3 linked regions of the Exiguobacterium sibiricum 7-3 genome follow. The protein of the gene in region 2 interacts with the protein of the main gene of each other region in a pairwise test. Links are inferred from orthologs where the notes say so. Each region holds a gene or a part of one and is shown on either strand. Other genes may lie near its edges.

Region 1 (11,000 bases), 2.5 Mb from region 2 along the record:
TTGGTTTTTATTTGCTGGCGTTTTGTTATTTTTTAATCAGTCGTCGTTCGCAGGTGAATTTACGGTTCTTTTTGTTTGATGAATTGATTATCTTGATCGTGACGGGGGCGATTTCCTGGCATTATCTTGTCACTCCTTACTTGGAACAGGCGGAGTTACTCAGCTTTGAGACCTTTTTGTTGCTTCGGTATCCACTCGGTGACTTGTTGTTGCTCGGAGGAATGATCATCTTATTTTTTGGCGTCATGAAACGTGGAAACAGCATTCCCTTGTTGATGATTTTAGTTGGATTTCATCTACAACTCATTGCTGATTTACTATATGTCGCATTATACCGGTCAGGTTTTCCGATTTCTGTGATGTGGCTCGATCCCATCTGGTTAGCAACGGTCTTGTTGATTGGCGGGGCGGCTATCCTGTTTGATGTCGATGAACGGCCAATTGGATTAAAGATCAATCGTCAGATTCTCGATGGGATTCGTCTCGTTATGCCCTATGTTTTCCTTTTGATTTTATTCGTGACAATGGCGCGGCAGGCCGTCAGTTGGAATGGGTTGACGATTGGTCTGATGATTGCGGTTCCGTTGCTGATTTCAAGACAGGTACGGATTGTGATGGATAATCAGCGTCTGCGTGAAAATCTGGAGGCAAAGGTCGAGGAGCGGACGGCCGCTCTCGAACAGGCGCTCGAAGAGATGGAGCATATGGCCTACCATGATGCCCTGACCAATTTACCGAACCGGTATTTATTTGCCCGTTTGTTTAAGGAAGAGTTGCGGCGGGCAGAAATCCATCAACGTTTCGTCGGCTTGTATTTCATTGATATCGATCATTTTAAACAAGTGAATGATACATACGGCCATCATGTCGGAGACCAACTGATCATCGACATTGCCAACCGTCTTGAAAAACGATTACCGCATAACACGGTCATCTCGAGACAGGGTGGGGATGAATTTGTGGTGTTATTATTTGATGTGAAAGAGGAGTCGGACATCGAAGCATGCGGTCAACAGTTGATTGACTTGTTCGAGCGGCCGTTCATTCTCCAGGAGACACCGGTCTTCATGACCGCTAGCATCGGCGGTGCGATTTATCCGACCCACGCCACGTCGCGCACAGCCCTGATTGAGCAAGCAGATGTCGCGATGTATGAAGCAAAACGCCGCGGGAAAAATCAGTTTCATGTGGAAGTCTGATCCATCAAAAGAGGAGCGCCGATTCAACTCGGTCCGCTCCTCTTTTGTTGTTGTTACTTCATTTTAGCCAATAATTTTTCAAGAGACGTGGGATCCGTCACTTGCTCATTACAATGGTCACTGTCGATACAAATATAGTTGCCGACAGCCCGGTAGTGGTCAGCTGACTGATGCGTACGAGCAGAGACCAAAGTGACATCGCTATATTGATGACAGACCGTACAGATGCCTTTTTTTATGGTGGGAACGTAATGACCTTCGACGCCGATCCATTCTCCTTGAAGAGGATAGACAAAAAACTTCTTTTTGTTTCCGGTATCATTCCAGCTTAAATAGGTCGTCTTGAAAAAATCGAAGGAATGAAGCGGCGGATGCCGTAACTTCTTTGTTTTTCGAAATAGTTGTTGAAGTTGTGATTCCGTAATGGACGGAAAAGACGCGACGAGCGGTTGTATCTTCTCGATATACCGGATTAAATCAGCTTCCGACTTTACATTTCGCACGAGCATCAGCAATGCTTCTTGCTCCGCAGTCAGAACCGGAATCAGGTCAAAAATCTTTTGGGCGGCACTGTAGATAACAGCATCCAACACATCCGGATCATGGACTGTCGTCAGCTGTTGGGTCAATAAATCGACTTGGCTCCGGATGAAATTGTATTGAAACGGCTTAATGAAGGGTTCCATATGACATCGCTCCTTTGTAGTCCTCTATTCACTGAATCTCTTTTGTCAAAACGACATTTTCCTTGTTTCCGTCATTCGACAGGCGGGAAATGAATACCTGAGGAGGTGTCCGATCATGCAACCGTTAACCGGACTTCGTTTGTTGAACTTGATCAGTTTTTTATTTGTCCTCTTGGCCCGTGTCGTCTGGTATGATGCACCGGCAGGAGAACGTCTCGCAATCATGCCGGCACCGTTCATTGATGCGATTTTTGGCGTTGTCTATACGACCTTATTGATTTGGTGTATTCGACCGGTTCAGGCTTACCCGGCCGACCGGACATTGATTTTTGATATGAGCGGGTGGTTCATGCTGACGATGATCGGATATGGTGCCAGCAGCATCATCGGTCCGCCATGGGAGCTTGTCTTGACGACGATTTCTTTTATTGCTTTATGCATCATTTATATGAAAATTCAGCATCACCCGAACCGTTCCCCCTGGATGCGCTCACCGTTTTCAGTCTTTCTCGCCTGGTCGAGCATTCAGATTTTAATTCTGCCCTTTCGGATTTTGCGGGACTTTCGATTTGACGATCTATTCGGATTGACGACGTCGGAATGGGTCACGGTGATGCTGATTCTTTTTGCGCTTGGAGCCGCATTCTTTATTTTCGTTCATACCGATTGGGTATTCGGACTCGTCATGATCTGGTATTACATTGGTCTGTTCTTTAATGGACGATTGACAGACTTTCAACAGGGCATCACGATCTTCAGTGTCATCATTGTGACTGTAGCGGTGATTATCGTCTTTCGGAAACGTGAAAAATTGTTTGCGGAAGAAAAAAGACCGGTTTCGTAAGAAAACAACAGTTGATGACGTTGCTTTTGGTTTTTTGGGGTATATCCCTTATAGAAGTATAAAAGGGGGAAATGACCAATGGGGAAAAAACAGTTGATCGGTACGTACGAAAATGAGACGGATTTAATTCGCCAGATTGAAGATCTGCATTTTGCAGGATATTTAGAAGAAGATTTATACGTCGTCCTGCAGGATAAAACCGATATGGCGATGTTACGGGGGCAATCGGCCGCACAACTCGTTGCCGGGAAACGGACATTGTTCGAACGCTTTACCGGAAAACCGGTAACGGACGAGGAAACACGTGCCGCTTTTGATTCACTTGGTTTAGCGGACGGAGAGGTCGACAAGCATGTGGCGAGCGTTAAAAACGGTGCCTATGTCCTGCTTGCGGACGAAGAAGGGGCGAAACGCCCGGCACCTGAGCCGAAGAGTATTTTAGAGAGTGAACCGGAAGGCATTGAGGCGGAGCGGAAGCTTGATCACGAGAACCGGGCACTTGAGAATGAAAACGATCGGATGTTGTAAACGTGCCTGAGTGGAAAGGGTGAACAACGATGGAGAGTCACTATCATACAATTTTAGTCGCGGTCGATGGATCAAAGACGGCAGACTTAGCTTTCGAAAAAGCCGTCCAGTTCGCAAAACTCGATCAAGCAAAGCTCGTTATCGCACATGTCATTGATATCCAAACCTTTGCCAACGTCCGTGCCAACCAACGATTCATCGATCAAAACGTTACGGAGTACGCACAGGAACTTCTTGATAAATATCAAAAACGGGCGATTGAAGAAGGCGTAGCAGAGGTCGAACTGGTCATTGAAAGCGGGTCACCTAAGACCTTGATTCCGAAAGTTATCGCACCGCGTGTCGGAGCGGGACTGATCGTTTGTGGAGCCGTCGGGATGAATGCGATGGAACGAATCATGATTGGGAGTGTCTCTGAAAACATCTCCCGTTACGCCAAATGTGACATCTATATCGTTCGCCCGAAAACACTCAAATAAGTGCCAAAAAGCTACTTCGATGGTTAATCGAGGCAGCTTTTTTTTGTTCATTCTTTCGACTTATGTCAATAAATAATAAAACACGCCTAGAATAATCAAGATGACGGGCAACAATACCAAGTACATCCAGGACATGTTTTTCGCCGTTTGGCTGTTGCTGTAAGTTTCTTCGTTCCGACTCTGTCCGACCATCATTGTAAAAATAAGTCCAAGTACACAGATCACGAGTGCAATCCAAAATAATGCGGTCATGTGTTAATCCCCCTTTGTGTAGGATGTATGCTCTTCCATCATAACGAAGATTGGAATTGTATGTCAGGATATTTTGTGACAGTTTGGAGTTGACGCTATCTGGTTTAGGGGCTAAACTACTGGTATGAGTTTAGGGGGTAAACTAATCATGAAGGAAAATCTTCGGGAAGCCGTTCAGTTATTTGAAGAAGTGATGATTCATGGGACAGAACGTGTCTTGAAATCAGTGGATTCACCGGTTTGGCGTCTCTACTCACCAGAACAACTGCATTTGTTGAAGCTAGTCGATAAATATGGACCAATCGCTTCCGGACGGATTGCCGTCATCCAAGGTGTTCACAAAAGTGCGATTTCAAATCGTCTGAAAAAGTTAAATGAACACGGCTTGGTCGAAGTCGAACGTTCGGAAGATGATCACCGGACAAAACGGATCATTTTGACGGAAGCGGGAAAAGAAGTCGTCGAGGCCTCGGATCAAGCGATTTATAGTTATTTGGAACAATTGATTGATGGCAAGGTCGATGATGACGAAATCAAACAATTCATCGAGACATTCCGGAAAGTCAAAGCCATTTTAAAGATTGAAGATTAATTTAGAAAAATAGACACAGAAGAGGTGGAACGGGAATGCGACAAATCGTCAAATGGCGTTGGCCGATCGTAATCGTCTTGTTGCTTGCGACAGTCGGATTATTTTTAGCAGCACCAAACTTATCGAAACAAGCAGAAGATGCAGGTGCCATTCAGCTCGCGAGTGATACAGATTCACAACGGGCAGCGGATATTTTAAAAGCAGCCGGTGCAAGTGAAGAAACGATTTCGCTGGTCATTCCATTAAAGGAAGCCGTTACGAAAGAAGACCGGACGGAAATCGGTCAAATCGTCAAAGATTTAGAGAAGCTGGATAAACCGGTGACAGGAGTCCTGAATCCGTTTGAGAGTAAGGAAACGGAAGGACAATTGATTTCAAAAGACAAAAAAACAGTTCTCGTTCCGATTACCGTTGATGGTACGCAAGAAGAAATCACGGCACTCGCTGAAGATATCCGAAGTGACCTCTTACCGGACGATCGGACGATTTATCTGACGGGTGAATCACTCATCAATGCCGATGTGAACAAAAGTTCACAAGAAGGATTGAAACGAACGGAATTAATCACAGTCGGTCTGATTTTTGGTCTGTTGTTGATTGTCTTCCGTTCGATCGTCACACCATTCGTTCCATTATTTGCGGTTGGTGTAACTTATTTAATGAGTCAATCATTTGTCGCCTTTTTCGTTGATTGGTTCGGATTCCCGGTCTCGAACTTCACGCAGATTTTCCTGGTAGCGATTCTCTTCGGGATCGGGACGGATTACTGTATCCTGCTTCTGAGCCGGTATAAAGAAGAATTGACTGCCGGACATGATGTCGAGACAGCCATCGTCAATACCTATAAAACAGCGGGACGGACCCTTCTCATCAGTGGTCTTGCCGTCCTCGTCGGCTTCTCGGCGATTGGTTTCGCTGATTTCCCGATCTTTAAATCGTCGGTCGCCGTTGCAGTCGGAATCGCGGTCTTGTTACTGGTTCTCTTTACACTCGTCCCGTTTTTCATGGCGACGTTAAAAGAGAAATTGTTCTGGCCGTCAAAAAATGCGGCAAGTCATCAGGACAGTCGTTTATGGGCCCGATACGGTGGTTTATCGATTCGTCGTCCATTGCTTGCGATGGCCATCGTCGCTGTCGTAACAATCCCGACCTTGTTCACATACGATGACGATCTATCGTTCAACACCGTCGATGAGATTGGTGCAAAGTATGAGACGGTTAAAGGATTAAATGCCATTTCAGACGGATTTGGTGCCGGTGAGTCGTTACCGGTCAATATTATTCTGAAGGACGACCAAAACATCGTGACTGAAAAAACGGTTCCGTATGCAGAACAGTTGAGCCGTGAACTGGTCAAACTCGATGGTGTCAAAGCTGTCCGGTCGATTTCGCGTCCGACAGGCGATGTCATTGACGATTTATATGTCGATCAACAATTGAAACAAGTTGCATCTGGTCTGACGGATGCAAAAGATGGACTTGGTAAAGTCGGTCAAGGTCTTCAGACTGTGGAAGACAATTTACAGAATATCAGTGGTCAGATTCCGGCCGGTGACCAGGCGTCAGCGGGTGCAGCACAATTGCAACAAGCTGCAGATGGTCTTGGTCAAATCAATCAGCAGTTGGCGCTTGTCGGCCAAGGATTGCAGTCAGCAGAAAACATTCCGCAAACTGTCGGAACATTGACAGCGTTATCCGGTCAATTGACACAAATTCAAACGGGAATCGCACAAGCGGCAACCGGAATTGAAACGCAAGGCGCACAAGCCGGTCAACTCGGTAGCGGATTAACCCAACTGGCTGATGGTGTCGGATCTGCTAATAATGGTCTTGGTAAAATCGAAGACGGTTTGAAAGAAGCAGCCGATTTCCTAAAAGAGATGGGCAACTCCAAAACGATTCGCGGTACCGGGATGTTCATTCCAAAAGACACCTTATCGAGTAAAGACTTCGAGCCTGTCATCGACCGCTATACGATTGATGACAAAACCGGTCTGAAATTCGAAGTCATCCTGGACAATGATCCGTATTCACCGGAGGCAATCGAAACGGTCGCTGCCATCAAGAAAACGACAGCGAGTACACTGAAAGATACACCGCTTGAACAGGCACAAGTTGCGTATGGCGGTATCTCGAGCATCAACAGTGATTTAAATGATACGTCAAAAGCCGATTTCTCACGGACTGTCGTCATCATGATCATCAGTTTGTTTATCGTCCTTGCGATTATGTTCCGCTCATTGATCATGCCGTTGTTTATGATCGGTTCGCTTCTGTTGACGTACTATACGTCGGTATCGATTGCTGAACTGATTTTCGTCAATGGTCTCGGTTATGACGGCATCAGCTGGGCCGTTCCATTTTTCGGATTCGTCATGCTCGTTGCCTTAGGAATCGATTATTCGATCTTCCTGCTCGACCGGTTCCGGGAAGAAACGATTAATGGACTCGAGACAAATGAAGCGATGTATGTCTCGATGAAGAAAATGGGCTCCGTCATCATTACGGCTGCCATCATCCTTGCCGGAACATTTGGTGCGATGATGCCGTCGGGTGTTCTGAGTCTGGTTCAAATTGCGACGATCGTTATCACAGGTCTGCTCCTGTACGGATTGATTGTCTTACCGCTCCTGATTCCAGCGATCACGGTATCGTTCGGAAAAGGTGTCTGGTGGCCGTTCCGTCAAAAGCAAAATAAGAAGTAAGTTGATTCGACTGGTCCATCCGGACATCATCCGGATGGACTTTTTCGTTATACTACAAACAGGAGGCGATCAAGATGCAACAGTTTAAACAATTAACGAGCCGGATTTGGTATCAAACGCCCGTCAGTGAAACGGATCGGCCAATCGTTGCCGTCATTACGGGCGACGAGCGGAGTCTTGTGATTGATACCGGTAACTCCAGTCAGCACGCGACACTCTTTTTGGACGAGATAGAGAAACACGGGTTGAGACGGCCGGATCTCGTCGCATTGACCCACTGGCACTGGGATCATATTTTCGGTATGAAGCAGATGGCTGTACCGACGATTGCGACCAAACGGACCGTCGACGAGATGCGGAAGATGATGGACTATGACTGGTCGGACGAGGCGCTTGCGGAGCGGATCCAACAGGGGATTGAAATTCCGTTTTGTGCCGATGCGATCAAACTCGAGTTCGGGAAGGACCGGGAGATTGAAGTCATCTTGCCGACGATTCGTTTCTCGGGAGAACTTGAAATCGACCTTGGAGGCGTGACGTGTCTGTTACGGCAGGTCGAGAATGACCACTCACCAGGGAGTGCTCTTGTCTATATTCCGGAAGAACGGGTTTTATTTTTAGGAGATGCGATGTATGCCGACATCTTTTCTGCCAAGTGGAACTATACGGTGGGGCAGACGACCCGGTTACTGGATGTCATCGCCGAGTACGACGCTGACTATTATGTCTGGTCGCACGGCGAAGCGATGTCGAAGGGCGCGTTTGAGAAAGAGGTACACGTCTTACGCCAAATCATTGAAGTGACGCAACGAGCAGCAGGGCATCTACCGGAGATGCAGCGGCTGTACCGTGAGCTGGTCGGACGGGAACTGACGACAGACGAAGAAGAAACACTCGTATTTTTTGCAAATGGTGCGAAAAAATAATTAAAACAGCAGGTGCTGAACAGATCATTCGAGAATTCCTTATGTATAAGATAGAAAAAAATGGATTTTAGCAAAGGAGTTCTCGTAATGGATCGTAAGCCTGAAGATCGGAATGAAACGGCCAATCGTGTGTTTTTTGGAACAGCTAATATTTTCACGGTCCTTGTAGTGATTGGCTTTGCCTTATATCTGCTGTATCAATTTTTTGTGAAATGACGGATCATCCTGTAGCCCAGGGTGATTTTTTTCGTTTTAGGGGAGTGCAACGGAACCAGATATTGGGTAATTCAATACAAAGGACAAAATGAACTTTACGAAAAGGAGGCACTTCCCCATGAAACGCATCCAGATTGCCGACTTTGACCGTCGTATGCCGCCGCTTGAATTACGTGAAATGGACGATTATTATGAAACGATGTTTGTTCCCGACTATGATGAGGTGTATCAGTCAAACGAGATCCGAACGATTCAACTGGCTGATATTTATGTTAATTTAGCGATGACAAAAAGTGAGGTCCGGCTCGTTTCGGCTTTGTTTTTAAAACCGGTCGAGGTAGCAGATATCGTATCGTGGATGCAACTGTACACGATTAGTTTTGCGATCTCTGACGCATCCGGTTACTACGTGGAACAGGCGGATGAAATTTTAGAAATTGTGTTGTATCAAGGGAATCCAATCGTCATTGCAACCAGAGGAACAGACCGGTTGTATTATGACACCGAAGGAGCAATCGAGATGCGGCGGGAATCGAGTGAAGTGATGGGGAAAAAGCCATTGCTGTATTTGAACGGTGAGGCATGGTATGGCGTGCCGCGACTTGAATTTAATCCGAATCAAGATGAACTGCATGTCAACGGAACGTTTTTATTTGCCGACTATATGGATGTTTATCAGGGACGGGTCGGTTTTTTCCGGAACACCGATCCAGCATTACCGATTGTGCTGTTGGTCGGAGAAGCCATCATCGAAATGGAACTGACCGAAAATGCAGACGGAAGTCGTGTCTTAGTCATTGAACAGCCGTATGATGAAGCGTGACTAAAAACAGGATGAGGTCGTGTGAATTCACCGAGCGTTTTCGGAAAAGTTAAATCGCAACGAATCTTTGGGTAACCATGAAATCCCTTACAAAATATGCGAGAATAGATATAGAGACAAGAATGGAAGGGATGCGGGACGAACATGGTTAAAGAGATGCCACGAAATTCAAAGTGGATGCGTTCCTACAATCGGGCACTTGTATTACGTTTGATTCGGATGTATCAACCGATTTCACGAGTGGAACTGGCACAACAAACAAAACTGACGAAACCGACCGTTTCGAACATCGTCGGAGAACTGATTGCGGATCAACTCGTGACAGAGCGTGAACTCGGTGTTTCAAACGGTGGACGAAAGCCGATTCTGCTCGAACTCGTGGCGAAAGAACAATATGTCATCGGGATTGATGCGACAAGTCACCGCTTCATCGGAGTCATCGCGGATTTAAGCGGAAATACGATTCACGAAGTGGAAACGATGGGTAAATTTGATACAAACGAAGAATTAATGCAGGCTGTCGTTCTGTTGTGTGAAGAACTGATTGAGGCGACGGAGCAGGTCGGAACGATTCACGGCATCGGAATATCCGTTCACGGGATGGTCAATCCGGAGACCGGAGTGATTTTATTTGCCCCTCGTTTTCATCTCCATGATGTGGCATTAAAGGAACATTTGGAAAATCGGTTTGCGTACCCTGTTTTTATCGAAAACGATGTCCGGGCTCTCGCTTCATTCGAATTGTTATTCGGAGAAGGCGTCGGGGTCGACCAATTTTTCTATCTGTATGCCGGAGAAGGAATCGGAGGGGCGTATGTCCTGGACGGGAAGCTGATTGACGGCGAAAATCACATTACAGGTGAGGTCGGGCATATGCGACTTGATTTGGATGGCCCGATTTGCTCCTGCGGGAATCGGGGATGTCTCGAAGCATTGGCTGGGGAAAAAGCGTTGTTGCGTGATTTTGAAGCCATTGACCCGCAAGTCAAGACACTGGCGGAACTGAGAAAACGTCTGACGGACGGGGATCCGTACGCGAAAGCCGCGTACCACCGGGCGGGTGAATACATCGGAATCGGTGTCCTGAATACGATTCATCTGATCAATCCGAAGCGGATTTTACTTGGAGGACCGATGTTTGAACTGGCTCCTTCCATCGTCGATCAAATCAAAGAACGGGTCGAACACACGGCCTTGACGACGGCTTCACGTGAAACCGATGTTAAGATGGTTCCCTGGAGTGAAAAACAAGGGGCACTCAGTGCAGCGGCACTCGCAACAAACAGTATTTTTCAAACCATTTAAAATGCAGCTTGCTGGGTTACGGTGTTTTCACCGGATCCGGCAAGCTTTTTTTGTGAAAAGAACGAAGAAAAAATATTTTTTGAAACCGTTTACAAAACAAAACAGCATGTGCTATAGTTTTCTTAAAGTTAGATAATAAATTTAATTTACTAAGTTTTCATCAACCAGTGGAGGTGGATGCAGACCGGCAGGGACCGGTTAAGCTGAAACAGAAAGAAGGGGGCGTCGCGCAGATGGAAACAGAGGATTTATGGGTTTCCTACCGTGAAGCTTTCGGGCGTTACGGAGCAATCCGTGGCTTTTACGTGAACCGTTTGACAGGAGATATGACGGAACAACAGCCGGGAGATAAGCGGTCTGCAGATCAAGACGGCGTTCTCGTTCGGCCACGACAAGATGGAGTCTTTCAATTTCGAATGTCGTCCGTACAAGGGGTACTGACGAT
Region 2 (7,448 bases):
GGAATGATTCTTTGACGACTTGTCCGTAATACGAATTGGCATTGATCATCGTCGATCCATCCACCGCAATCCCAACGTGCTGAATTCCGCTTCCGTGCGTGAAGAAGACGAGATCACCGGCAACTGGAGCCGTTCGTTTCGTCGCGCCATATTGGGCAGCCGCTGTTCGTGGTAATGACTTACCCAACGCATTGTAGACATAACGCGTAAAGCCGGAACAGTCGAAGCTGACAGGCCCCGTCGCGCCAAATACGTAAGGACGTCCTTTTAATCCTTCCGCCACGGATACGACGGCTGCTCCATTTTTAGTTAATCCTGTCGTCGCTTTTGCATTAAAAGCTTTTGTGTATGTAGCCGCTATGTAAGCAGTTTTTCCTGCATACCGGAGTTGATACCAGTTGTTTGCCGTTTTTCCAAGGACTGTTACCGTTTGTCCTAATTTCAGTTGACCGAGCTTTTGACCCGTCGTCGTTGCTTGTGAACGGACATTCAACACGTCGACTGCCACGACAACTTTTTTGGATGCACTGGCTTTCGTTTGTTGGGGAACAGCGGCAAAACTACTGATGAGCAACGTTGCAAATACGATGACACGAACTAAAAATGAACTTTTCATCCGTCTATCTCCCTTGTAAGTAAGTCTATGTGAAAAACTAAATTATCAGATAATTACTGTTTTTATCCTATCATGCTGTTTTCTATCGTCGTGTTACAGTTTATTAACAGGGATAGTTTTTCGTAACAATTTTGCAACAAATAAAAAAACAGGTCATGAAATGGCAGTCTGGAGCCGTTTCATGATACCTGCTTAAATGATGAAAGACTAAGTCCGCTTAATCCATTGACTTCTTTTTCCGAAACCGTGCAAAGAATTCGTAGACGATCGGGACAATCAACAAGGTTAATAACGTTGAACTTGTTAATCCGCCAATGACCGTCACCCCGAGCCCTTTCGAAATCAAAGCACCGCCTTCAAGACCTAGTGCCAATGGTGATAGGGCGCCAATTGTCGCGAGCGCTGTCATCAAGATCGGACGAAGTCGTGTTCCTGATGCATCCAACAAGGCTTCACGTGTATCAAGTCCTTCTTTTTCCTTGTGAATGACGCGATCAATCAGAACGATGGCGTTCGTCACGACGATTCCGATCAACATCAATGCACCGATTAATGAAGATACTGAAATCGTTTCGCCTGTAATCAACAGCGCGAGTAATCCGCCGATGATGGCAAACGGAAGCGAGAACAAGATGACAAGTGGTGTCAATGCGCCTCCAAAGGTGACGACGAGAACAAGGTAGACGATGGCGACTGCTGCTGCCATCGCAAGTCCGAGTTGCGTGAACGACTCTTGAATTTGCTCCGTCACACCACCTGCTTTATACGAAACACCTGTCGGAAGATCAATTTTTCTGACTGTTTTATCGATGGCTTGTGAAGCTTCTGTTGCTTTGTCTGTTTTTAATTCTGCAGTGACCGTCGCGACCAATTTGCCGTCCCGTTCACTGAGTGAATCCGGTGTCGTCCCTTTTTTAACGGAGACGAAATCCGACAGTTTCCGGACACCAAGCGGCGTCGTGACATCTGTTTTTTGTAAATCATTGATGGAACCATATGTCGTCTGTTCGTTCGGAACGATGACATCAAGTTCCTTGCCGTCTACTTTTATAGTAGAAAGTGGTTTTTCTTCACCCTGCACATTGGCAATCCCTTGTGCCAATTGCGCTGTCGAGATACCGAATTCAGCGGCTTTTTGTTGATCGACTTCGAACGTGTACTGCGTATACGACTCTTTTAAGTCGGTTGTTACTTTACGCACGTATTTCGATTCACCTTCAATCGCTTTCACGAATTTAGGTGTCATCGTTTGTAAATCGTCGATGGAATTCGCATAAACGGAGTATGAGACACCAGAAGAAGCTGCTCCTCCACTAAAGTCCTGTTCTTTCCATTCTCCTGTCGGAATCTCTTTATTCAATTGTTTGATTGCCTGTTGCTTCACATCTGCAAAATCGGCTGTATCCGGATCATACTGGGCAATGAAGACAGCCTGTTTTGTATTTCCAGGATTTAATGGATTTTCTCCACCGACTGTAAATTGAAGATTATCTATATCACTTTGCTTGTCAAAATAAGCTTCTGCCTGGTCTGCTGCCTTTAAAGAATCATCAAGTGTTTGACCCGGTTTTGGATTATAGGTCACATAAAATGTTTTTTCACTTTCTTGATTCAAGAAGTTGACGCCGATTGTTGGAACAAGCGCGAAACTGCCGATCAACAGCAGGACGGCGAGACCAAACACGACGAGTTTATGATTCAATGACCAATTTAGTACACCCCGGTACCAATTGGCGAGTTTTCCGCCATCTTCTTTTTCAGGTTTTGGTGCCTTTCCGCGTTTAAAGAGTGAGTCAGCAAACATCGGAACAACCGTTACCGCCACGATCAACGAGGCAAAGAGCGCAAAGACGACTGTCAAGGCGAATGGAAGGAACAGTTCTCCGACGAATCCTGTGACAAATCCAAGCGGCAGGAAGACGGCAATCGTGACGATTGTAGATGAAGCGACCGGAATGAAGACTTCACGTGTCGCATCGATGATGAGCGCTTTCCCTTTTAACGGTTCAGTTGGATCCGTCAATCGACGGTAAATGTTCTCAATGACGACAATCGAATCATCCACGACACGACCAATCGCAACCGTCATCGCACCCAGTGTCATGATGTTGAGAGAGATATCCAATTGTTTCAAGACTAAAATCGCCATCAGCAGAGATAATGGAATCGAGATAACGGCAATGATCGTTGATTTGATGTTACGCAGGAACAAGAGAATGATGACGACGGCAAACAAGGCACCAATCAATGCTTTGCTGATCATCGTTGAGACCGATTCTTCAATCGGCTTCCCTTGGTCGAGTGTGATCGATGCTTTTACGCTAGCGTTGTCTTTCTCAAAGTCTTTAATCGTCTCTTTGACCGCATTGACGACTTCGACCGTATTCGCGTCTTGTGATTTCGTCACCTGGACGCCGATCGAACGTTCCCCGTTTGACCGGGAAATTGATTCTTCGATCCCTTTGTCTTCAATCGTCGCCAGTTGCGATAATTTAACGGTCGGGACTTGCGTCGGTGCAACTGCTGCCGGACTCGAGGCTTGTGCCGAAGCCGCATCTGTCGGCGCCGATTGCGCAGGTGCTTGCGTCTGTCCTTGTCCCGCGCCTGCTTCAGGTGCTTGTCCTGTTGCTGTTTGTGGTGTGTAAGGCAGACGGAGATTTTTCAGTTCAGTGACTGTCGTTGCCTTTCCATCGAGGACAACAGCCTGTTCTTTATCACCTAATTCATATAATCCAAGTGCCAAGCGGGAATCATTCGCTTGAATCAGTTGTTTGACGTTTTCTTCCGTCAATCCATACTGTTGCAGTTTCTTTTCGTCAAATCGGATCTCAATTCGGCGGATTTCTTGACCGGCAATTTGAACCGTTTGTGCGCCTTCGATTCCTTCGAGTTTTGGTTGAAGTTCGTTTTCGACCAGTTTGGTCAAGTCGGACAAGGAACGTTTTTCGTCCGATACAGCAAATCCGATGACCGGGAAGGCATCAAAGGAAATTCGGGAAACTTGAGGTTCCTGGGCGCCTTCCGGTAACTCCACGTTCGCCAATGCTTCTTTGACTTTTTGTTCCGCTTCGTCCATGTCTGTACTGAAGCTGTAGTCGATTTGTAGATTTGAGGCATTCTGGAAAGAGGACGAGCGGACGGTTTCGACTCCGCCGAGATTCTCGACCTTACTTTCAAGTTCACGGCTGACTTCATCGAGTACTTGTTCCGGTGTTGCTCCCGGATAAATCGTCGTCACGGACACGGTTGGTGTCGTGATATCCGGCAATGTCTCGAGTTTCATCGTCGTTCCGGCATAAATTCCGGCGACTGTGATGATAATCGTCAGCAACCAAAGGGCAAACTTATTATTGACTGAAAATTGAATGATACGCTTCATGGTAAAAATCCGCCTTCTCTCTCTTCTTTTTCAATTCCACCTTATTATTTTGATGCTTGATCAATCTTGCGTGCTTGTTTCAATAACCGTTCAATCAAGGCCTGTCGTACGTCAGGTGCAGGTTGACCGAACTGAAAATGTTCCGACATCTTTAGCCCGTCCAACGTAAACCGAATCATCATCGCGTCTACAGGATCCGCTTGTTCCATCAACTGATCAAAAAACTGATGGACCTGCTTTTTTCGTTCTTCCACAAAAGCGGCATTTTCCTTTAACAGGGACAACAAAAACAATACCGTATCGATGTCGAGGCAAAATTCTTCGTCCCACCGTGCTTGCAACAGGACGAATGCTTCCATTGGACCGAATCCCTCTTCCCGGTACGTCTGATATTGCTGAAACTGACGCCGTTCCTGTTCTTCAATCACACCCATCAATAATTCTTCTTTGGAAGAAAAATGATACAACAATCCGCCTTTGGAGACATTCGCCTGTTTCGCCACTTCTTCAAGTGTCAGTTGTGGAAACCCTTGAGTCAGCATGACTTGAACAGTCGCATCCGTGATTCGCCGTCGTGTTTCTAACGCTTTTGTACTGACCATCATTTTTCTCCTTTCTATTTTACTGTACCGTCTGGACGGTTTCTTTTTTTAATATACGGTGTTCTGCCCTACTTTGCAAGATTAAATCAATGTTTCACGTGAAACGCTTCGTATTATATGAGTCGAATCTGATCAAAAAACGCCTACCTGCGTTCTTCGAATCGAGAACCGGTAGACGTTTCAGATGATATTCAGTTATCTTCCCGCGCACTTTCCATCAAAGCAGCATGCATCGCTTGTGCCAAGTGATGCTCGCGCAGAACGCGGACTCCACGATCCGTCGGACCACCCGGAGCCGCTACATCGTCAATCAATTCCGCTGTCGGACGTTCTTCATGCAATAATAGTTCCGCCGATCCTTTCATCGCCTGTGCAATGATTTTCCGGGCAGAAGAAGAATCAAAACCTGCTTTCGTTAATACAGGTGTCATCGCGCCGGCGATTTCATAGAAGAAAGCAGGACTGCATCCCGCTGCTGCCATCAAATAAGGCATCGTTGTCGCATTCGTTTCAACCGTCTGACCCACTCGTTCAAACAATGCCGTCGCTTGTTGTCTTTTCTTATCGGATACGAGGTCACCAAACCATAGGCCCGTCATTCCTGTCTGAAAGGCGACGGGTGTATTCGGCATCGCACAGACAGCACCACACGAAACGTATGCTTCGATGTCTGACGGTGTGATGTGCGCGGCGACGGACACCACCAGCTGATCCGTCCAAGTCTGTTGTTTGATGTAGTCGAGAACTCCGTCCGGCTGCATGGCTAAAACAACGACATCAAATTGTTCGACCTGTTCCTCGGCCGTCGTCCGAACACCGTACTGCTCCGCCAGAGCGAACAGACGTGTCCGGTCGGTTCGATTGGTCATCGTGATCGTTTGAGGGGATATACCCGAATCAAGCCATCCTTTGACTAAGGATTCGCTCATCGAACCTGCCCCTACCATTAAAATTTTCATTTTTATTCCTCCCAACAAAAAAAGGACCACTTGCTGGTCCCTTCAGATTTCCTAGTCATTATACACGAACTGCCAAGTCTTCCACAGCAACGACACGGAGTCCTTTTTCATTTAATTTCTTGACGATTTTCTTTTTCGTTTTCTCATCACAGTCCGTCGGTAATGTGATCAAGACCCGGCGCATGACACTGCTTTTCGCATCAAGTGTCATCAAACTCGCCACGGTTGAGTACTTATTGACGATTTTAGCGATCTTTTCAAGGGCACCTTTTTGTTCACTGAGTGCAACCGTTAAGATATAGCTGCCTGAATCACGATTCCATGCTTCTTCGAGCATACCAAGCATCTTTCCGTGTGGTAAGATGCCGAAGAACTGTCCATCATCATTCAAGACTGCGATGTAAGGCAATTCTTTGATTGAGAAAAAGACTTCAAAGAAGTTACTGCCTGTGTAGATGAACTTCGTGGTGTTTTTGATCAACGTCATGACGTTATCGTCTAAGCTACCACCGTTCATTCCGTGGCGGTAAATATGCATCTTGTAAATGTTCCCCTTGAACAATTGACCGGTCTGATCAAGAACCGGGACACAACGATATCCTGTTTCTTCTAGCGTCTGTAATGCTTCTCGAATCGTAGCGGTTTCTAAAATCTTGACACACTGGTGTTTCGGAATACACAAACTTTGAACGAGCATACAAAACGTCCTCCTCTTTCCTTTAACATCATTATACCTGATTTACATGGCGCTCTAACTTAATTTCTTATTCGCTTCCGCTCTTCCTTCTCCTGCTTTTCTTCTATTCCCTCACAAGCGCCAAGAGAAAACACAATTTTCCTCAAGATTAATAAGCGAATCCATCTTATTTCCGCAATTTTTAATTCTTTATTAATTCAACAATCCCCTTAGTATTAAGATTTATTAAGATTTCGTAAAGACGGGACATAGTTGTATTCTTTTACAATAGCGTCTGATACAATCGAACTCGTGAAGTCACTTCACTATTCTATTCTTGTTCTTAATATGGAGGCAGAAGAAATGTTCAGTAAAAAACAAGATCCATTCGCGGTTAAATTATCTGAGATTGCAGGACACCTGCAACGAACGTCACAATTTTTCGTCGACTTTAAAATCAATGGTATTGCCGATGTCAAAGAATTCGCCCATAAAGTAAAAGATTTTGAAACAGCTGGTGACGATCTGATGCATCAACTGATCATCGATTTGAACAACGCGTTCATTACACCAATCGACCGGGAAGATTTATTAGCGCTTGCTAACTCACTTGACGATGTCCTCGATGGTTTTGAAGAATGTTCAGCTATTTTCGAAATTTACAATATCGTAAAAGCAGACGAGCATATGATCCGTTTTGTGGATGAGATCCACATTGCCGTTAATGAGCTCGCTTTATCTATGGATTTGTTAGTCGCACGTAAACTCCAACCGATGCGTGAACACGTTATCAAAGTAAAAGAACAGGAAACGATCTGCGATAACTTGCGTCGTAAATCAATCAAAGCATTGTTCGCAACAGAAACAGATCCAATCAAAATCATTCAATACAAAGAAATTTATGAGTCGCTCGAGTCAATCGCCGATTACTGCCAGGATGCAGCAAACGTCATTGAAACGATCATCATGAAAAACGCATAAGTGAGGAGCTAACGAGATGGATAGTCTTTTTATCATCACCGCCATAATCGTCATTCTCGCACTTAGCTTCGACTTCATTAATGGTTTCCACGATACAGCGAACTCGATTGCGACTTCGGTGTCGACTCGTGCTTTGAAACCACGTCACGCTATCATTCTTGCCGCGACGATGAATTTTTTAGGTGCAATCACGTTTACTGGCGTCGCTAAAACAATTTCCAGTGATATCGTCGAT
Region 3 (10,773 bases), 420 kb from region 2 along the record:
GACACCGGTATGTCGATCAATGGATCCATCAAATGAAGACGCCGCTTTCGGTCATCGAATTGATTCTCGAACATCCAGGGGAACAGTTTCAGGCGGACTTACGCCATGAAGTCGACCGGATGCGAATCGGACTGGATCAGATGCTGTATTCGTCGCGTCTCGAAGCGATTGAAACGGACTTGAAGGCGGAGCGTTTAAATCTTCGGACGTTAGTGACGAGCATCATCAATCAGGAAAAACGGCTATTCGTCAAAAACAAAGTCTATCCGAAGCTTGAGCTTTCAGCTGATCTTTACATCTATACCGATTCGAAATGGTTCCGTTTTTTAGTGTTGCAATTGATAACGAATGCCGTTAAATATACGACCGGTCATGGTCACGAAGTCTACATCCGGGCGGTCGAACAATCCGGAAAAATCGTGTTGACGATTGAAGACGATGGTGTCGGGATTCCGAAACGCGACGTTCCGCGTGTCTTCAATGCGTTTTTCACGGGCGAAAATGGACGACGCTACGGAGAATCGACCGGGATGGGACTGTACTTCGTCAGTCAGATTTGTCTAAAGCTCGGACATACGATTGAACTCGACAGCACGGAAGGTGTTGGAACGACCTGTCGTCTCACGCTTGTAGGAGGGAAACAAGATGATTGAAGTCAAACAGTTAGGAAAAGTCTATCCCGGAAAAGTGACGGAACAACCGTTGACGGATATCAATTTCCGGGTCGAAGAAGGGGAAATGGTCGCCGTCATGGGACCATCCGGCAGTGGGAAATCAACCTTGATCAATCTGCTGGCGACGCTCGATCAACCAAGTTGGGGATCCATCTTGATTGAAGGTATTGATACGGCAACGTTCAAACGGAAAGAGACAACCCGCTTTCGGCGTGAGACGCTCGGGATCATCTTTCAGGAGTTCAATCTGCTGGATTCGTTGACGGTGGCTGAAAATATGCTCGTCCCCTTGATGCTCAGCGGTAAAAAAACGAAGGAAGCCCGGGAAGAGATGCAACATCTCGCGAAACGGTTGCAGATTGATGAATTGCTCGATAAACAAGTCGATGAAGTGTCCGGCGGGCAACGGCAACGGACAGCAATCGGGCGCGCCCTGATTCACGCGCCGCGTCTGATGCTCGCGGACGAACCGACGGGGGCTCTTGATTTTCAGGCGACGAAACACGTCATGGAGTTACTGGCGGAATTGAATGCTGCAGGTATGACAATGGTCATCGTCACTCATGATCCGACAGTGGCATCGTATTGTAATCACGTCCTGTTCCTGAAAGACGGCAGCATTCAGACGGAATTGTTCCGGGATGAACCACGCCGGGTGTTCTTTCAGCGTGTCATTGAGTCGCTCTCGTTATTAGGAGGGGATGAACATCACTTATCTGCAATACGCCCTACGTAACATCAAGCGGTATCAGCGTCTCTACTACGGATACGCATTGACGATCATCGTCGCGATGACGATTGCGACGAGTTACTGGAATCTCGTCGTCAGCGAATCGTTTCAGAATATCGCCAAAGTCTTAAGCCAACTGAATCAGGTCATCGAACTGACGATGGTATTTGTGTTCATTGCTGAAGTCATCATCTTATTTTTTAGTATCCTGTTTATTTATTCGACGACGTATACGATGCTCGAACACCGGAAAAATGATTTACGGATTATGCGGACGCTCGGAAGCGGCTTTTCCCATTTTTTAAAATATTTTATGATTGAAATCCTGATTGTTGGTGGTTTGGCCATTACGGGCGGCATCACGCTGGGGGTTGTCCTGACGAAACTGATGTTACTCTCGATTGAAAAAGTCATGTTCTTACCGCGGCTGACGATTGAGATTTCTATCACCTCCTTTTTAGTATTGATCGCAGGTGCACTACTGACACTGTTGATTGCGACAGTCCTCGCGATTTATAAATTCCGTCCAGACCGTCCTGTCCGGTCCCATTCGCGCTTTCGGATCCGCTTTGGTCTTACGATGCAGGGAGTGGCAGTGCTCATCCTCTTTTATGGATATTTCATGGCGCTGACACAACAAGATATCTTTCTGCTCTTCTTTCCTTTCATCATCTTCGTCGGCTCGTTCTTTTTCTGTCGTCATGTCATCCCGATGGTACTCAAACTGTATCGTCCGCGACGGTTGTCGTTACGAAAGTTAATCGTCTCGGAAATCGCGATTCAGTTAAAGACGAACAGTACGCTGGTCGCGCTGGGGACAATCTTGACCTCCTGTGCGTTGACGGCCGTCGGTCTCGTCTTTATCTTTCAGCTGATCGGATTTGATCTCTCGTCGAACAATCAATTCGGACTGGTCTATTACGAAGAAGTTGCCGTCCCGTCCGAGCGTCTGGAAAAACTGGAACGGACGATGGTAAAAACGTTTCCGGACAAATACCGGCAGGATGTCCGGCTCAAAGGAGTCAAGACCCGGTACATGATTCCGTTATCGGATTATAACGAACTGATGAAGCATCTAGGTCACGAGCAACGGACGCTGTTGACGGACAAACAGACCTTCATGATTCCGGCCCGTCCGGTTCAAGTCAAGGAAGTGACACCGACGATGCAAAAAGCAAAAGCCGAGATGAAGCAAGCCGGCTACCAACTTGAACCGATGGCGGAACATCGTCTGTTATTCGGATACAATGACCGGATTGAAACACTATTCGTCGTCAGTGACCGTGCTTTTGCCATGATGGATCGTCCAGTATTCCATATCCGGGTCTTTGATACACCATCGTATGCCGATTACGGGACGGACCGCTGGACCCGTTGGATGTCGATTGTCCGGGAAATTCAGTCCAAAGCAGAGCTCGGCAAAAAAACTCCGGTTCCGTACCAGATAATCAATGAGACGGAAGACAAACTGGACGGGATTCGCATCATCCGCCTGGTCTCGTTTGTCGTCATCCTGTTGACGATCTGGCTGTTTGTCATCAACGCAAGTTTCTTGCACGTCTGGATGCAGATGACGGCAGAACGTGAACAAAAACGCTTAAAGACGTTATTTGCACTCGGTTTCAGTAAACGGAGTATCCGTCGGTTCCTGTTCGTGAAATACGGTACCGTTTTGATGGTCCCATACTTCATTTCCATCTTCCATGCCTGGTTGCTCTTTCAGGTCATCTTATCGGAAGAGGGACTGAAAATCGGTCCATTTCTTCCTTTGTCCTTTGTTTGGATCGGAATCGTCACCTGCTGTTATTTCATCAGTATCTTGCCTTTATGGGTCCGCTATCCGCGGCATCTGCTGAAAAAATCGTGCGAAAGTTCGATGTATCCGATACCCGATTCAAGGGTATGATAATAGCATAGCGAGGAGGGATAACATGCTGGACCATTCACCTTACCGGGGATACGGTGACCGCATCCGAATCTTACGAGAACGTGCCGGAATTTCAATCGACCAGTTGGCGGGAAATCTTGGGGTTGCACCCTATTTTATTCGTCGTACGGAACTCAGCGAAGTCTATCCAACGAAAGCGTATATCGAATCTTTGGCGGAGGCCCTGCATATCGACTCCAGTTACTTGGCACGACACATCTGGACCGGGGAGTCCTTGAAGTTCGTCATGCAGGAAAGAACGCCGCTCGAAGAAATGCGATTGGCGTATGAACAGACGATGGGACAAGACGAAACGATGATTGAACAACAACTGGAAGAACGGATGCGCCTGTTCGATTTAATGTATGACGAAGACGTCAAACGGATTGAACAGACGATGAATGCGACGGAACAGCGGATTTTTCACGAATTAGTGGAAGCAGTCATGGAGGCGGGGGAATTGCAACGGGAAGAGGCGACCGAGACGTTCGAACTGTTTGCGGACAAACTCCCGACGATGCTTCAACTCGATGAATACCTCAACCGTCTGACGGAAGAAACCGAGACGACAGCAACCGATTGTTATACGAAGTTCAGTCAATCAGTTGACCGGGCACGTTATCACCGGAAGTAAACGATTCGAATGGAAAGATAAACAAACGAGGAAGGCGGATGTAATATCCGTCTTCCTCGTTTGTATGAACACTGACGTTCAAGTCAGTTCTGTTTTTAGATGGATTAACTTTTAAATGGATTAACGCTGTGGCGCAGGACGTGGTGACCGGCGTCCTTTTTGTCGTGTCCGTCCAATCAAGAAACCGATGAGGGCATTGGCGATGACAAGCACCCAGCCGACATAACCGAAGTTTAAAGTCAGACTACCAAGCATGGCCTGCCATTTTAAAATCATCATGAAGTCTCCGCGAATCAGGAAACGAGCGACACAAACGAGTAACACCGTCGTTCCGCCGATAAAAACGCCGATCCAACTACCGTATAAACGAGAGGACTGGACGCGTACAGCGACGAAAGACCAATAAAATAAACTGACGATGAATGTCACTCCGCCGTAAGCGAGGACCAGCTTCCATGTCTCACTTGCTTGTGGAAATTTCGTGAACATGACAAGGGACGAGACGATGGCGGCAGCTGTGAATAAAATCGCTGCCCAAAAACGAGACCGCATAACGTAATTCCTCCTCAAGGCTTTTTCTCACCTAACGATAGCGGAAACGGTTCGTCTTGTAAACTACTACTGGCGTCCACCTAAAATACGACGCAGTTGCTTCAACGGATTTGATCCATAAAAGAGGACACCCCCGCGATAGAATCGTGTTCCGACAAACAGAGCGAGTGCGATACTGATCCCCATCAGGATGAGGGATAAAGCAACTTGCCAGACCGGGACTTCCGTCAGCATGACGCGCAAGAACATCAACATCGGGGTAAAGAACGGCACGAATGACAGGATGACGACTGCCTGGTTCGTGGGAGCATTCAAACTGAAAATCGATACCGTGAAAGCGGCGACAATCAACATGATGACCGGCAAGGTGACCTGTTGGGCATCTTCAACCCGACTGACGAGCGAACCGAGTGCAGCGAGGAGCGTCGCATACAGCAGATAACCGAGTAAGAAAAAGACGAACAGATAAACAATCGTCTTGACGCTCAGCGAATCAAGCGACAGCTGATCAAACAGACTGCTGCTTTGGGCACTGTAATAGCCGACTCCGACGAGTAACGACAATTGAATCAGGCTGACGGTGGCAATCGATGTGATTTTCGCCAACATATGCTGAATCGGACTGGCAGCAGAAATCAACAATTCCATGACACGTGATGATTTTTCATTGGCGATTTCCGTCACGATCATGCCGCCGTAGATGGCAATCGTAAAGTACATCAGGAACAGCAACACATAGACGAGAGCAGACGCAGCGAATAATTCGTCCTCGCTTTTACCGCCGGTCGATGTCAATTCCTGTTTAACGTCGATCGGAGCGGCAAGCGAAGCAAGTAATGCCGGATCGACATCGGCTTTAGTGATGATCGTCTGGTCGCGGACTTGTTTTAAAGCAGTAGACAATTGTGTCTGCAACTCCTGTTCTGGACTAGCACTGATTAACGTCACCCGGTACGGATCATCAGACAATAAGGCGACTGCGTCATACGTTCCTTTGTCAACGACTTGTCGTGCCTGTTTCAGGGAATAGTCTTTTTCGGTGATCTTTGTTTTGATGCCGACCTCTTTTAAGACAGGAATGATTGGAGCCTCGAGGGAGCTGACGACTGCGATTTTCGGATCGTCTCCTGAGAACCAGTCGATGATCCGCTCGATGTTGCTGAATCCGACGAGGAACACAATCATCAGGACGGTCGAGATGAGAAAACTTTTCGCCCGTAATTTTTGAAACAGACTAAAACGATACAATGTCAGGAATTTACGGTTCATAACGTTTTCCAACCTCCTCGATGAAGATGTCTTGCAGGGATAATTGATCCCAAACGAATCGTTCGACATGGAATCCTTTTGTAATCAAATGACGGAGCAGGGAGTCGGCAGCTTCTTTTGATTCGACTTGTAAACTGTGACCGGTTCCGTCCGATTCGACTTGAAGGATGCCCGGCAACGCATCCCAAAGCAGGGCAGGCGCATCCGTCGTCAACAAAACACGTGTCTTGCCGTATCCTGCCTTGATCTCCGGAAGATAACCGGCGACGACCGGTTTCCCGTGATCGAGAATGGCGACGTGTTCGCACAGTTCTTCGACATGATCCATCCGGTGGCTTGAGAAGACGATGGTCGTGCCTTCTGCCGTCAGTTTCCGAACCGCTTTTTTCAGTTGTTCGACATTGACGGGATCGAGTCCGCTGAATGGTTCATCTAAAATCAGCAAGTCAGGTTTATGTAGGACGGCAGAAATCAACTGGATCTTCTGTTGATTTCCTTTCGATAATTGTTCGACGCGCATCTTTTCATACTGTGGGATTTGGAAGTAGTTGAGCCATTCGAGTAAAGAGTGTTTGGCATCTTTTCGTTTCATATCACGTAGTTCGGCTAAAAAAATCAATTGTTCATCGACACGGATTTTCGGGTATAATCCGCGTTCTTCGGGAAGATAACCGATTTTAGATAAAGGAATCGGTTGTCCTTTCCAGGTGATGGATCCTTCCGTCGGTTGTAATAAACCGAGTAACATCCGGAACGTCGTTGTTTTTCCGGCACCGTTTGCTCCGAGTAATCCGAAAATCTGTCCTTCCGGTACTTCGAATGATAAATCATCGACGGCTGTGAACGCACCAAATCGTTTGGTGATGGCTTTAATTTCAAGCATGGAATCAGTCCTCCTTCATTCAAATGAAATACATAATCAAGTTCAAGTGTCTATTGTCTTTACGAGAAAATGGGAAAAAGGTTCCAAAACGATGACTCAAGCATAATTGTTTACTTTTAGTAAATTAGTTACTATTATTGTGTTAAAGGAAATGAAGAGAAGGGGGCGTGAACGCATATGAAAACAAAAGGCATTCATCATATTACGGCAATGGTCGGTAATCCACAGGAAAATCTCGATTTTTACGGCACGACGCTCGGATTACGATTCGTCAAGAAAACGGTCAACTTTGATGATCCGGGAACTTATCACTTTTATTTTGGCAATGAATCGGGTGCACCCGGAACGATCATCACCTTCTTCCCGTTTGAAGGCATTCAGCAAGGGCAAGTCGGGGCGGGGCAAGTCGGTACGACGGCATATGCCATTCCGACAGGTAGTTATGACTTTTGGAAAAATCGTTTAACTGAAAAACAGGTGACTTTCGAAGAAGCAGAACGCTTCGGAGAAAAACAACTCGCCTTCCAAGATCCGCACGGATTACAGATTGAACTGGTCGAACGAAGCAAAGGAGCAAACAGCCGCTTCGAAATCGACGGGATATCAACGGACGTCGCCATCAAAGGATTTGCCGGTGCGACCTTGTTGTCGCACGATCCGGCAGATACGGCACGTCTCTTGACGGAAGCGTTCGGATTAACGATTGCGAAACGTTCCGAGACGATGGATCGTTATGAAGCGGAAGGCGACTTCGGCAATACCATCGATATTTTGCATACGAACGTATCGGCTGGCCGTCCGGGTGCCGGGACAGTCCATCATATTGCATGGCGGGCCGACGATCAGGCACAACAACTGGACTGGATGAAACAAATCAATACATTCGGATTGATGACGACGGAAGTGAAGGACCGGAATTACTTTACATCGATCTACTTCCATGACCGGGGACGGATTCTGCATGAAATTGCGACTGACAATCCGGGATTTACGGTCGATGAAGCGTTCGAGGTACTTGGAGAAGACTTAAAATTACCGGAACAATTTGAAGCACACCGGGCGACAATCGAAGGACATGTCGCACCCATCACACTACCAAAGGGGAGACTCATATGATTCATTTATTTGAACCGGCTAAACGACCAGGCGCACCTATCTTTCTTTTATTACACGGAACAGGCGGGACCGAACAGGATTTAGTCGGACTCGTCCGACTCCTCGATCCGGAGGCCGGTTATCTGTCGGTCCGGGGTGAGGTGACGGAAAACGGGATGCCCCGATTCTTCAAACGATTGGCGGAAGGGGTCTTTGATGAAGCAGATCTTGCCCTTCGGACAGCCCGTTTGATTGAGTTCGTGAAAGAGATGAGCCGGACAAATGACTTTTCCCTTCAAGACGTCATCCCGGTCGGTTATTCGAACGGTGCGAACATCGCGGCGAACATGATGTTCGAAGAACGGTTGTTTGAACAGGCGATCTTGCTTCATCCGATGGTACCGCGTCGCGGCGTGACGTTACCAGATTCGTCGCAGATGCGAATCTTTATCGGGGCTGGAACCAATGATCCGATTTGCCCGGCTTCGGAAACGGAAGACTTAAAAGAGATTTTCGAACAGGCGGGGGCTACGGTCGATGTGACCTGGTCGAACCACGGTCATCAGCTCGTCATGCCGACCATCGAAGCAGCAGCAAGCTGGATCGCTCAAAAATAACAACACAAAAAAAGCATGGGATTCAGGAATCTGTCCTGGCATTCCATGCTTTTTTTGTGTTCAAGCAGGATGGTCGCTCTTAGGACGGGAATAGACGATGAGGATACCACGTTCGACAAGCTCGTTTGCAAGTGTCTCGATGGCTTCTGGTGATGCTTTCGTTTGGGTGATGTGTCGATAGAGATGACGGAGTTCGCGGCGCATCGGTTTACGGATTAACCACATGCTGTCGATGATGAGGCACCAGGTCACGACCGTTTCATGACCGATGTAAAATTGAGTTTGACGATTGAGATACCGGATCCACCATTCATCCCGGGCCATTTTCAGGACAACACCGGTTACCAGGAGAACAGCTAACATAAGCGGTACGCTTTCGTAGATGGGAAGGTTTGCTAGTCGGTCTCGAAGTCCAGTTACGAAACTGAGCATCATCCATCCAATGAGACCGATGACGAACCAATAACTAAAGTTGACTATACTTCGTTGTTGTTGCTTGATCTGAAGTCGGGGTTTCAGGATTGGGGTTGACATCAGAATCACCTCCTTGTTAAATAATCGAATTTTCTGACAATTTATAGTTGTCCTTCTACTATAGTTACTTTTTCCCGAAACGTCTAGTCGTTAGACATAGAAAATGTGTTTCTTTCTTGACGAATTTCGTGTACGCTAAAAAAAGAAAGTGAACGGTTACATACAAGGGGGAGAAATGATGGATCAAGTCGTATGGATTGCAGTCGGTATCGTCGCAATCGCTGTATTTTCAGCATCGAGCGTCGCCGCGTATATGGGTGTTAAAAACCAGGAAGACTGATAACACGGTGCCTGTCACCGCGTAGATGAACGTCGAAAAAGGAGATTCCGTAAAAATCGGAATCTCCTTTTTTCGACTGCCTTTTATTTGTTTTCCGTAATCTGAATCCGTTCCGCAAACGGTTTTAAAGCGTCGCTCCATCGCAGGTAGCCGCCACCGACCAAATGAAGACCGTCGTACGTCATCCGGTTTTGAAGATAACCTTGCTGATTCGTCAACTCCGGTCGTAAATCAACAAAGGGAATATCGGCAGATTCTGCAAGCTGTTCAAGATTTCGGTTCAAGGCTTCGACGTCACGATTGACGCGAACCGAATCGGAATATTTTGGTGCGACGGGTAACGTTGACTGAATGACGACATCAATGTTATTTTTTCGCAGTGTCGTCACGATCGTCGTCATGTTTTCCGTAATCGTCGGAATCGGGGTGAAGTGACGGATGTCATTGATGCCACCCATCAAGAAAACACGTTTGGGTTGCATCTCGACAATCAGGTCAAGCCGCGTCAAAAATCCTTCCGTCGTATCACCGGGAATCCCGAAATTGACAATCGTCGGATCATTGAGCAGGATCCGCCAATCACCAAAATTCGTCATCGAGTCACCGAGCATGACAGAATTCGGTGATTTTGGGTATTGATAAGTATGAAAGAGACTATTCAAACGGACGTAGTTCGGATTTTTCGTATATTGGAATGTCGTGATGGGTTGTGTGTTCGTCGCAGGAAAGGCCTGCTCGAATAGCTCGATCGGTTTGCGTCCGAGCAATAAGGCGAGGAGGACGACGTTTGCGACGACCGAGAGAATGACTAGTGCTTTTTTCATAAAACAATCGTTCCTTTCGAGGGAGTATAAGGGGTAGTGTAACATGAATCGAAATCCGTGGTTTGATAATATCAAAGGATTCCTTGTCATTTTCGTAGTGATTGGCCATATGCTGACGGATTTACGGTTTGATTACGATGGAAAATTACTCGAAACGGTGTACTTGATCATTTATTCGTTTCACATGCCATTATTTATTATTTTAAGCGGCTACTTTTTCCGTGAAAACAAGTACTTGCGTGTTATTCAACTGTTTGCCGTCTATTGTGTCTGGCAAATTTTGATTGGTTCATGGGCAACGTTTGGAGAAGGATTGCCGTTGTTGTCCGGACAAAATCTCGGAACACATCTGCTACGTCCCTACTGGGCACTCTGGTATTTATTCGTCATGGTCGTCTGGTATATCGTCACACCGTATGTCGTCCATTTACGCGGTTATGTCTGGTTCGGACTCGCCTTTGCTTTATTGTACGGCTTTGAACTCGAAAACACAGGCTTTTTGGCCTTACGTAAATTGATCATGTTCTATCCATACTTCCTGCTCGGGAATTACTTGTCGGAACATGAGTTCATCCGGATTTTCGAGATGCCGAAAAACTTCAAACGGAGAATGAATGTCCGGTTAATTGGCGGACTGGCATTCGCAAGTGTCATCGGTTTCCTTCTTTATGAAGCATGGCGCGATACGCCGCAAGAAATCGTCGCTTTAGCGAATGCATTCAAACACCGCTTCCCGTATGTCGAACAGTATGAC

The links.
Region 1: the proteins of P402_RS0101815 (region 2) and P402_RS0114745 interact in binary tests that used the Bacillus subtilis proteins (3 or more experiments, as listed by UniProt). The link is inferred for Exiguobacterium sibiricum 7-3 from one-to-one orthologs.
Region 3: the proteins of P402_RS0101815 (region 2) and P402_RS0103870 interact in binary tests that used the Bacillus subtilis proteins (3 or more experiments, as listed by UniProt). The link is inferred for Exiguobacterium sibiricum 7-3 from one-to-one orthologs.

What each region holds. Positions count from the first base shown.
Region 1 is NZ_KK211190.1:2,660,671-2,671,670, reverse strand. Bases 4,262-7,485 are described here. They hold P402_RS0114745 (MMPL family transporter), read left to right. Parts: upstream 4,262-4,615; coding sequence 4,616-7,285; downstream 7,286-7,485. Other genes in these bases: P402_RS0114740 (MBL fold metallo-hydrolase), read left to right, coding at 7,360-7,485; P402_RS0114750 (MarR family winged helix-turn-helix transcriptional regulator), read left to right, coding at 4,262-4,580. Outside these bases: P402_RS0114780 (GGDEF domain-containing protein), read left to right, coding at 1-1,199; P402_RS0114775 (FusB/FusC family EF-G-binding protein), read right to left, coding at 1,253-1,885; P402_RS0114770 (hypothetical protein), read left to right, coding at 2,001-2,729; P402_RS0114765 (general stress protein), read left to right, coding at 2,808-3,257; P402_RS0114760 (universal stress protein), read left to right, coding at 3,287-3,736; P402_RS0114755 (hypothetical protein), read right to left, coding at 3,797-3,988; more of P402_RS0114750, read left to right, coding at 4,137-4,261; more of P402_RS0114740, read left to right, coding at 7,486-8,211; P402_RS17220 (hypothetical protein), read left to right, coding at 8,299-8,427; P402_RS0114730 (hypothetical protein), read left to right, coding at 8,546-9,250; P402_RS0114725 (ROK family transcriptional regulator), read left to right, coding at 9,407-10,555; P402_RS0114720 (hypothetical protein), read left to right, coding at 10,789-11,000.
Region 2 is NZ_KK211190.1:157,576-165,023, reverse strand. What follows is about bases 634-4,373. They hold P402_RS0101815 (efflux RND transporter permease subunit), read right to left. Parts: upstream 3,996-4,373; coding sequence 834-3,995; downstream 634-833. Other genes in these bases: P402_RS0101810 (TetR/AcrR family transcriptional regulator), read right to left, coding at 4,040-4,373. Outside these bases: P402_RS0101820 (C40 family peptidase), read right to left, coding at 1-616; more of P402_RS0101810, read right to left, coding at 4,374-4,597; P402_RS0101805 (pyrroline-5-carboxylate reductase family protein), read right to left, coding at 4,789-5,556; cyclic di-AMP binding protein CbpA, read right to left, coding at 5,615-6,253; P402_RS0101795 (DUF47 domain-containing protein), read left to right, coding at 6,596-7,213; P402_RS0101790 (inorganic phosphate transporter), read left to right, coding at 7,230-7,448. UniProt on the Bacillus subtilis protein: Required for self-resistance to surfactin, an antimicrobial lipopeptide surfactant produced by B.subtilis. Also required for swarming motility.
Region 3 is NZ_KK211190.1:577,128-587,900, forward strand. The notes cover bases 3,686-6,682. They hold P402_RS0103870 (ABC transporter permease), read right to left. Parts: upstream 5,787-6,682; coding sequence 4,584-5,786; downstream 3,686-4,583. Other genes in these bases: P402_RS0103860 (helix-turn-helix domain-containing protein), read left to right, coding at 3,686-3,965; P402_RS0103865 (hypothetical protein), read right to left, coding at 4,086-4,517; P402_RS0103875 (ABC transporter ATP-binding protein), read right to left, coding at 5,776-6,669. Also shown: P402_RS0103845 (sensor histidine kinase), read left to right, coding at 1-653; P402_RS0103850 (ABC transporter ATP-binding protein), read left to right, coding at 646-1,410; P402_RS0103855 (ABC transporter permease), read left to right, coding at 1,376-3,310; more of P402_RS0103860, read left to right, coding at 3,336-3,685; P402_RS0103880 (ring-cleaving dioxygenase), read left to right, coding at 6,847-7,785; P402_RS0103885 (alpha/beta hydrolase), read left to right, coding at 7,782-8,381; P402_RS0103890 (hypothetical protein), read right to left, coding at 8,442-8,915; P402_RS0103900 (SGNH/GDSL hydrolase family protein), read right to left, coding at 9,279-10,019; P402_RS0103905 (acyltransferase family protein), read left to right, coding at 10,063-10,773.